DNA from 3 places in the Pseudoalteromonas sp. APC 3250 genome. Region 2 is predicted to be linked to each of the others. Evidence: predicted binding sites of a transcription regulator. Region 2 holds the regulator's gene; each other region holds the start of a gene.

Region 1 (3,289 bases), on a different contig from region 2:
TTAATCAAAATTCGTGAAGACGTTCCGCATTTTTTAACTGAACTTCGACGTGCAGGTAAAGAACTCATTTTACTTACCAATGCTCATCCAGAATGCGTAATGCTTAAATTTGAACATACCGCCATTGATAACTACTTAGACGGGGTGGTGTCAACGCATGAATATGGGGTAAGTAAAGAGCAACAAAGTTTATGGCACAAGGTTCAAGGGGATTTAGGGTTTGATAAACGCCGCACATTATTTGTAGATGACAGCTTACCGGTATTAAATGCCGCACGAGAATACGGCATTGAGCATTTACTTGCGGTTGCTAACCCGAATAGCCAGCAACCACATAACGATATAACCGATTACTTAAGTGTCACCGATTACCGTAAGCTTATTTAGCTTATTCGCCCTGAGGGTAACGCGCTACTAAGCCTTGATATACCTGTTTTGCAAAATCTACATGCTCAGTATCAAGGCTTTTAACTACTTCAACTAAGTGTTCGTTATCTTCTTTGCCATGCCACACTTTAATGTAGCTACCCTCTTTGTAACCATGATCCTGACGGAAGAAGTTCAGCGTATTTTTACCCACATAGCCACGATATAAATCATCAATATCCATACCGATTTGTGCCATACAACCGGCAAAAGCAGCCGCGTTAAAGGTTTTATTGGCAACCGCACTGGCTGCTAATAATTCAAGCGTTTGTTTAAAATCATCACCTTGCTGTGGGGCGCTCATTTGAGTTTGTAGCTGTGTTGCTATTTGCTCGTAGCTGGTCTCACCGTCGATACGTAGCGATAAACCAAAATGAAAAATATCAACCAGCTCTAAAATTACTTGTTCAGTATCTGGCGTTTGTTTTTTCCACCATTTCCAACCGTAATGATCCAGCATTTCTGCACATTCAACCCAAATAGCTCTATACCATTCAAAGCCTTGACTAAACCATTGCTCATGTACTTTGGTATTCATGGCATTTTGCATTTCTAGCATAACAACTAGTTTGTTTAAATTCGCAGACATATTGGTTCCACTGTTGGATTTATAATTAGGGTAATAATACAGATAATATAACTTAACGACCAGCCGAAAACTCATGCCACGAGTTGATCAGGTCAACAAAGTCTTCAAAACCACAACCACTGCTTAAATCATTCTCTTCCAGCATGAGTTCGTCATCTTGGTAGGCTAATATATCTTCGTTATCTTGATGCAGCGCATGTGCTTCGAATAATGCTTCATCTTTAGAAAGGATCAGATCAATTTCTTGGCCTTTAAGTGTTACCGGCTCAAAGCTTGAACTCACCGAGCTAATAAGTGCCTGCACCATCGCCACTTTATCTTTGCCTATTTCTTCATTTAACCAGCGGCCTATAATCGCGTGCTCGCTGCTAATTTTAATTCTTAACCCACTAATAGGATCGCGAATGAATTGGTATTCCATAACTTTATTCCAGTACTGCTAATACAACAGATTATAACCTAATCAGCTATGAATAATGAAAGCCAGATACAAAAATAGCGCCATAAGGCGCTATTAAAGTATGCTCACTATAGCTAACCGCCTGAGCGATAGCGGGCAGCATCAATAATTGCCCATAAATGGAATACGGCTCCAATAATGGCTGGAACAACTAAAAACCATAACGCATAACCGCCAAAAACCAGAATTGCAAAAACAAGTGCCGCTAAAATGCGGCCCTGCACCAACTGCCCTAAACCGGGGAAAAAAATATTACATAATGCTGCGATTACGTTACCGCCAGAACCTTGTTGAGACATACTAACCTCTGTAGTTTAATTAATTTTGTATTTGTACTTATTATTTATACTTACACACTTTATGCCAATTTATTAAGGCTTACAAATCATACAGTTAAATTATTACGAATTTATCATTTTAGTATTTTTTGCCAAAAATAAGTCAAATTAGCAATTTTAAATAGCTATTTTAGTTACTTGCTCAGTTTATACTGTTAACTATTCAACAACTTAAATACGTATTTTATAAATAGCTGTTTATAAAAACAGTATTTTATTTAGCCTAACAAAAACACCTGTTATACTGCTCTCATTATTGATTAAAAAGGCGTAACGATGGACGTTTCAGAATTACTCGATGGCTTAAATGATAAACAACGCGATGCCGTTGCAGCGCCATTACAAAACATGCTGGTATTAGCAGGAGCAGGTTCAGGTAAAACTCGAGTATTGGTTCATCGTATTGCCTGGTTAATGCAAGTAGAGCAAGCCTCTGCCTATAGTATTTTTGCGGTAACCTTTACTAATAAAGCCGCTAAAGAAATGCGCTCACGGGTTGAAGAAACATTAAAAGCCCCTGTAGGGGGCATGTGGATTGGTACTTTCCATGGTTTATCGCACCGAATTTTGCGTGCACATCACCGTGAAGCAAACTTACCAGAAGCCTTTCAAATTTTAGACTCTGACGATCAGCTTCGTATGATCAAGCGCTTATTAAAATCGATGAATATTGATGATAAAAAATGGCCGGCAAAGCAGTTTGGTTGGTACATAAGCGCTAAAAAAGATGAAGCTCTGCGCCCTAAAGATATTCAGGCATACGATATTAACGAGCAAATGATGCTGCGCGTTTATGCCGCCTATCAAGAAGCTTGTGATAGAGCGGGCCTAGTTGATTTTGCTGAAATATTACTACGTAGCTATGAGGTTCTTAAAAATAACCCAACCTTGCTGCGTCATTATCAGCAGCGCTTTGCGCACATGCTCGTAGACGAGTTTCAAGATACCAATACTATTCAGTATGCATGGTTAAAATTACTTGCGGGCGATACCAGCAGCATCATGATTGTAGGTGATGATGACCAAAGTATTTATGGTTGGCGCGGCGCAAAAATAGAAAACATTAAACGCTTTTTAACCGATTTTGATGCAGAGACGATTCGCCTTGAGCAAAACTATCGCTCGACTGCCACTATTCTTAAAGCCTCAAACGCGTTAATTCAAAATAACTCCGAGCGAATGGGTAAAAGTTTATGGACCGATGGTAACGACGGTGAACCTATTTCTATTTATGCTGCTTTTAATGAGCTAGATGAAGCGCGCTTTGTGAGTAGCAAATTACGTAGCTGGCTTAATGCGGGTAATGCACTTCAAGATGCGGCTATTTTATATCGTAGTAATGCGCAATCGCGGGTACTTGAAGAAGCAATGCTACAAGAAGGTTTAAAATACCGAATTTATGGCGGTATGCGATTCTTCGAACGCCAAGAAATTAAAGATGCTCTTTCATACTTACGCTTAGTGGGTAACCGCCAA
Region 2 (3,289 bases):
CATAGCCGTACCTGGTTTACCGTGGAGCAAAATATCTATATGCCCTTTGATATCACCTATGACTATTGGGCTGCCTTTAAGAGCCGGAAAAACACCCGGCAAGCCTAATCCTGTTGGCTGATGGCACGCCGCGCAGCTCGCCATATAAACCTGCTCACCAAGCGCCATCAGCTCTTCTTTTGGTACAACTTGGTCTAATAACGCAGCGTCTGCTTCAGCTGCTTTTTGCTTGGCTTGTTTAGCCTCTGCTAACCACGTTTTGAAGTCTTCTTCTGTTTTAACTTCTACCACAACAGGCATAAAACCATGATCTTTACCGCAAAGCTCTGCACACTGCCCACGGTAAGTACCAACCTCATTAATATTGGTCCATGTTTCGTTAATAAACCCAGGGTTTGCATCTTTTTTAACGGCAAAGTCAGGCACCCACCATGAGTGAATAACATCATCTGAAGTCATTAAAAAACGTACTTTTTGATTAATTGGTAGTACCAGCGGTTTATCGACCTCGAGCAAATAATTCGGGTTTTTATCAGCAAGGTTGGTTATTTCATTTTGAGGTGTAGCTAGCATGGAATAAAACTCAACGTCCTCCCCCATATACTCGTAATGCCACTTCCACTGTGAGCCTGTAATTTTAATGGTGAGATCAGCTTTGCTGGCATCCTCCATGGCAATTAAGGTTTTAGTCGCAGGAATGGCCATAACAATTAATATGACAAAAGGGATCGCAGTCCACAGTATTTCTACTTTGGTGCTTTCATGGAATTGGGCAGGGACAGCCCCTTTAGATTTGCGATGATGAATGAGTGCCCAAAACATAATGGCAAACACGATCACCCCAATCACACAACATATTAAAAAAATAGTCATGTGCAGTTGGTATACATTATTACTTATATCGGTTACGCCTTTACGCATATTATATTGGCTATTAGCAAGCACATTCTGCGAAAAAACAAACAATATAAGCCACAAGGAAGAACTCAGCTTACCCATGTGACGGCTCCTTTGATGCTATTGCTGACGCAAAGCGAAGAGGCATACGGCTTAAACGCCTATTCGTTATTTTTATTTTTTATAAGGGTGCTGGATTTAGTAAATGTGTGTTCTCAAAACGACTAAGCTGTGAGTTATTTTTATTCCAGCTCTTTAATAACTAGTTAAAAAATAAACAATAAGCAAGGTGAGTATGAAAAATAAACAAGGTGTATTTTTTAAAATGCGCAGCTAAAAAAATAGCAACTAGTCAGGCAATTAATCTAAGAGTCAGGTTTAGTAAGGGGTGTATTGAAATTACAGGATAGAAATATAAAAAATTGTTAACTTAAAAAAGCAGAGTAAATTTGTTTATTTATAAAGTATTTAGTGATTTTATTTATGATAGGAGAAGCACTTAACAACATATAGTCATACATTTGATAAGTTAGACATTGTGCTGCTAACAAACCCAGCGCCTAATCACTATTAAGCGCTAAATTATGCTTTAATACTACATCCAGTCAGCGTTACGAATAACACCTACCGCTAAGCCTTCAATATTGAACGACTCATTTTCTAAATCGACCTCAATAGCTGAAAACTCATCATTTTCAGCATGTAAGAGTACTTTTCTGCCCGCTTTTTCTAAACGCTTCACGGTTACATCGTCGTCAACACGGGCAACAATAACTTGTCCATTTTCGGCAACTTGGGTTTTATGCACAGCAAGTAAATCACCATCCATAATACCAATGTCTTTCATACTCATACCGTTAACACGCAATAAAAAATCGGCCGCAGGTTTAAACATTAAAGGGTCAATTTTACAGTGGCTTTCTACATGCTGTTGCGCCAATATTGGCTCACCGGCAGCAACCCTGCCAATTAAAGGCAAGCCCAACTGCTCTGGCTCCTCTTCTTCAACAAGCTGAATGCCCCGACTCGCGCCTGGCTTCATTTTAATAACACCTTTTTTGGCCAGTGCTTTTAAGTGTTCTTCTGCAGCATTCGCACTTTTAAAACCCAGTGTTTGTGCAATTTCGGCACGTGTAGGAGGCATACCAGTGTCTTTAATAAACACTTTAATGAGTTCGAGTATTTGCGCTTGGCGTTTCGTTAATGGTCGCATACAACTGGTTTTCCATACAGTACAATTAACTGTGAGTATATACAGTTATTTAAAAATCGCAAATATAAATTAATGCCTTATATGCCGTTATCATCAAACAATAACCTACTTTAAAAGCAGGGTGATAAATGTAATTATTAGCAACGCATTATCATATTAATAAATTTTAATTCTCAATTACTTATCCAAGGAGCTAGCATGAGTATTTGGCATCAACCGATTACATTAGAGTTTTGTAAGCAATTAGATCAAGGTATTACAGGCCAAGGGACACTCATGAAAACCATGGGAATAGAGATCAGTGAAATTGGTGATGACTACTTAGTGGCAACTATGCCGGCAATTCCAGAGCATCATAACCCTATGGGTATCGTTCATGGGGGTGCAAATGTGGTGCTTGCTGAAACAGTAGCAAGTTATGCCGCTAATTTTGTGGTTGATTTCAATCGATTTTATTGTGTTGGCCAAGAAATCAGTGCAAGTCATTTAAAGGCATCACGCAATGGCACATTAACGGCCACAGCGAGAGCTTATCATATCGGCAAGCGCAGCTCGGTTTGGGATATTAAAATAACCAATAGCCGCAATGAGCTTTGCTGCGTATCACGTATGACCGCAGCCGTAGTTGAGCGAAAAGGCTAGTAAGTCAATTAACCAAGGTTGAAGTTAAATTACTTTTCGAGAGGGTAAATAGTAATTTCTACGCCTGCACCAATTGCAGATATACGTAACAAGGTATCTGCATGTAAGGCTTGGTTAAAGCATTTTGGCGAAGTGCCAGACTCAAACCCAATATCGAAAGTTCTGCGTGAACAACTCAACCATTGCTTTAATGCATTGCGTGAACACGACTCGATTAACTCACACAAGTGATTAATCGCTTTATCTGGCGTGGTTATTTCACCTGCAACCTCAATGCGAGCAAGTTGACGGTATTCGTCTTTATCATAATGTAAAATAGTTGCGACCTTTTTTAAATCAGCAACTAATACGCTAATATCTTGCTTTGACTCAAGCTCTAGATCTACATTTAAAAATTGAATTTCCGACATTATCTCGTTTTTACCCTCTATTAATTTCATTGCAAACTTTAACGCAGTTTTACCGTTATACCAAATCAACAACGCAGGAATCACCTCATTAACGCATTTTTAGCGTTAGCCTCTGAATATTGCCCAC
Region 3 (3,289 bases), on a different contig from region 2:
GATAACTGTGAATTAGCGGTACGTCGACGAATTCAAAATACCAACATCGAGCTATCAAACCCTCAAATGGATGCGGTGGCATTTTATGATGATTTACAAAATGAAGCTATCCACCAGCCATTACATTTGTTTAGTGCCTAATTATATGTGTTCAATTGCTGCTTTATACATGCCATTTGATTGTAATAAACTGTGTTTATAATAGAAAGTAACTATTGGTTTTATAAGTGCTTTATTTTAATAACTGATTTAATATAAAAAAAGCATCCAAAATTTAAATGCAATTGCTATAATGGCGCAAATGGTATGACATTAAATGCCATTATCATTAAACCAAGGTAATTAGGAACGTAATGAAGAAAACATTCACGCTGAATCATGAGAAAATCAAATACCCTCGTATGGTTGATGCTGCAAAGCATGAAGTGAAAAAATATTTGAAAAGAGAACGTAATAAAACTTTACCTATTGATGCCGACTACTGGGCATTTGATTGTAAGTTTGGTAACACGGCTGAAGAAGCGCAAGTGGTTCACGTTGCTGAAATTAACAATCACATCAGTGAAATTGAAAAGCAAGGTTTAACTTCTTTTTACTTAGAGATTTTAGCAAGACCTGCACAGCGTCAAGATTTCGATGAAGATGATGGCGAATAAAACGCTAATTTGCGTTTAGTGTAGTTTTTGAAAATGGGCCTTGTGGCCCATTTTTTGTAGCTGTTATTTATACACTATGACATTTTTTGTATTTTTTATTACTGCCACAAGGGCACGTATCATTGCGTTTTACTTTAATATCGGCAACCGGTGTAATCTCACCATCAAGGTATCGCCATTGCCCATCTTCTTTAATAAACCTTGAATTTTCTGCCAACTGGCAATATAAATCTTGATAAAAGTAGTGAGCTTTAAATGTAACAAATCCTGTTTCATCATTATAACCAGAGTCTAATACGGTTAAGTTTATAAAACGGCAACTATTTGCAAAATCTTTAATTTCTGAAATTGAATTTTCAGCTTGTTTTTCTTTTGCATAACTTTCACGAACAAAAACCGCGTTTTTAACAGCATAAGCACTGTAGCGTGCACGCATAAGTTGCTCTGGTGTGTGTGGCTGTTTGGTTTTTAAATGAAAAGGCTCGCAGCAATCAGCATAAGGTTGCTGACTGCCACAAAAACATAATAGGGCGTTAGAAGTCATGATAAATGTACTGTGTATTAAAACGCTAGTTTATCAAGCTTATTGCGTAAGTGAAATCTCAGGGTGAGCGCTTTTTTTGCTAAAGCAATACAACTTAGTGCGCGTATGGCTCAAGTTTAATGATAACTGCGACAGTTGTTGGTTATTTATTATGTCAGTCCAGGTGATCACCGCGGCAAAATTTCCATTGTGAAGTGCAGAACTTAAAACATACTCTAAATTAACTAAATGCTTTTGACGAATAACCAGTAATTTACTGGTATCAATTGAGCATGAATCAAGTAGCGCTTTGCTCGGTACGTTATCGGGTGCTATTAACAGTGTCCATGCGTTTAGGCTGTTGTATTGGTGTAATACTTTTAATAACTCAAACGTTGCTGAAATTTCATCTTCAATTTGTACAACGTTAACACAATCTGATTGGTCATCTTGCTGGTAGCTTTTAACTGTTCTTACGGTAATTGGCTGTAACATAATCTTCTCACTCACTGGGTTTTTATACAGTACATTCATACAGTAGTTTATACAGTTGTTTGGTGCAAGTGTTTTTTGCTATTTTTTTGTACAGTTATTCATCTTAAAACGCGACAGTTACTATAAATATATAAATAATCTATATATAACAATGGTTTAATTTTTATTGAAAGTTAATGCCCACAGAATTAATTTTAAGGCTGGGAGCAAATAAATACAGATGAACAGGGGGTATACAGTAGTTTAAATTAATTAAGCGTGCTTGTTTTGGCTATAAACGCTTAATTAATTTACAGATGAAATGAGTTTTAGGGCAGTGAAATTATTTTTCGCTACTAGAGGGGATCAAATGTGAAAATTGTAACTGGTGAATTTGTTCATACAGGCTGGCTGCGTAGCATTGAGCATCTTTAAGTCGTTTGGTACTAATATGTTTTCGTATATCGCTCATTGCTTCTATGGCGGGTTCATAGCCTTGACTACTGGCTAAGCTAAGCCACGCAGCACCATGAAATACACTTTGCGGCACACCTTGTCCTTTTATAAAAAACAGCCCTAAATAAAACTGCGCGCGATAATTTCCTGCCATTGCTGCCAAACGCATCCATTTTGCGGCTAAGGCGCCTTGTTCATTTTTAAGGTAATAAAGGGCTTTATTTAATGTGTCTTGATCGGTGTTTTTAGAGCTCGCAGGGAGATTTGCATCGCTTGGTTGCGTTACAAAAGAAAGAATGTTGTCTAATTGTTGCTCTAAGTCTTGGCCACTTGGTGTCGTTTTGATCATGCTACTTCGTTTGTTATTTTAATCACTTAGCTAGTTTAGTATATAGCAAGGTAAAATGTCCTGTAAAAAGTTATTTTTATGCTAAAATCTCGCCACTTTTTACAACCACAAGTTTATTATGCTCGAAGCCTTATTCAAAATCCGTGCAAATGATTCTTCGGTTCGCCGTGAATGTATTGCCGGTATGACTACATTTATTACGATGGTTTATATCGTATTCGTAAACCCAGCTATGCTTGCTGAAGCGGGTATGGACCAAGGTGCTGCCTTTGTTGCCACCTGTATTGCTGCTGCAATAGGGTGTTTTATTATGGGTTTGTGGGCCAATTATCCACTGGCATTGGCACCGGGTATGGGATTAAATGCATTTTTTACCTATGGTGTTGTATTAGGTATGGGTTATAGCTGGCAAGCTGCGTTGGGCGCGGTATTTATGTCAGGGTGTATATTTTTAATTCTAAGCTTATTTAAGGTGCGAGAGTGGATTATTAATGCAATCCCTCTGGTGCTCAAGCAAGCAATAGCAACGGGTATTGGCGCATTTTTAGCTCTCATCGCACTTAAAAGTGCCGGTATTATTGTATCAAGTCCTGCAACACTGGTGCAGTTGGGTGATATTACCTCGCCTGGTCCTTTATTGGCTATTTTCAGCTTTTTTGTTATTGCTGCACTGCTTTATCGCGATTTTAAAAGTGGCGTACTGATTAGTATTTTACTAGTCACCGCGATTGCTGTGTCTATGGGGTTAGTGGAGTATCATGGTGTTATTGCTATGCCACCTTCTATCATGCCGACCTTTATGCAACTGGACTTTAGTGCCGCGTTTGAACT

The links. Region 2 encodes LexA, which represses DNA repair genes until DNA is damaged. Its sites were predicted from a motif close to TACTGTATNNNNATACAGTA; they were not measured.
Region 1: the regulator LexA is predicted to act here: its motif matches at 2,006-2,025, upstream of uvrD (DNA helicase II).
Region 3: the regulator LexA is predicted to act here: its motif matches at 1,700-1,719, upstream of QL986_RS02240 (SulA-like leucine-rich domain-containing protein).

The regions. Positions count from the first base shown of each region.
Region 1 is NZ_JASDCM010000008.1:5,541-8,829, reverse strand. It holds gene yrfG (GMP/IMP nucleotidase) at 1-387, shown strand, start outside; gene QL986_RS10225 (dUTP diphosphatase) at 389-1,015, opposite strand; gene QL986_RS10220 (YacL family protein) at 1,068-1,436, opposite strand; gene QL986_RS10215 (hypothetical protein) at 1,550-1,774, opposite strand; gene uvrD (DNA helicase II) at 2,090-3,289, shown strand, end outside.
Region 2 is NZ_JASDCM010000014.1:70,758-74,046, forward strand. It holds gene coxB (cytochrome c oxidase subunit II) at 1-999, opposite strand, end outside; gene lexA (transcriptional repressor LexA) at 1,493-2,110, opposite strand; gene QL986_RS14110 (PaaI family thioesterase) at 2,309-2,752, shown strand; gene QL986_RS14115 (hypothetical protein) at 2,782-3,162, opposite strand.
Region 3 is NZ_JASDCM010000001.1:496,559-499,847, reverse strand. It holds gene QL986_RS02255 (VC2046/SO_2500 family protein) at 1-141, shown strand, start outside; gene QL986_RS02250 (DUF6172 family protein) at 354-656, shown strand; gene QL986_RS02245 (YchJ family protein) at 724-1,200, opposite strand; gene QL986_RS02240 (SulA-like leucine-rich domain-containing protein) at 1,240-1,674, opposite strand; gene QL986_RS02235 (sel1 repeat family protein) at 1,997-2,458, opposite strand; gene QL986_RS02230 (NCS2 family permease) at 2,577-3,289, shown strand, end outside.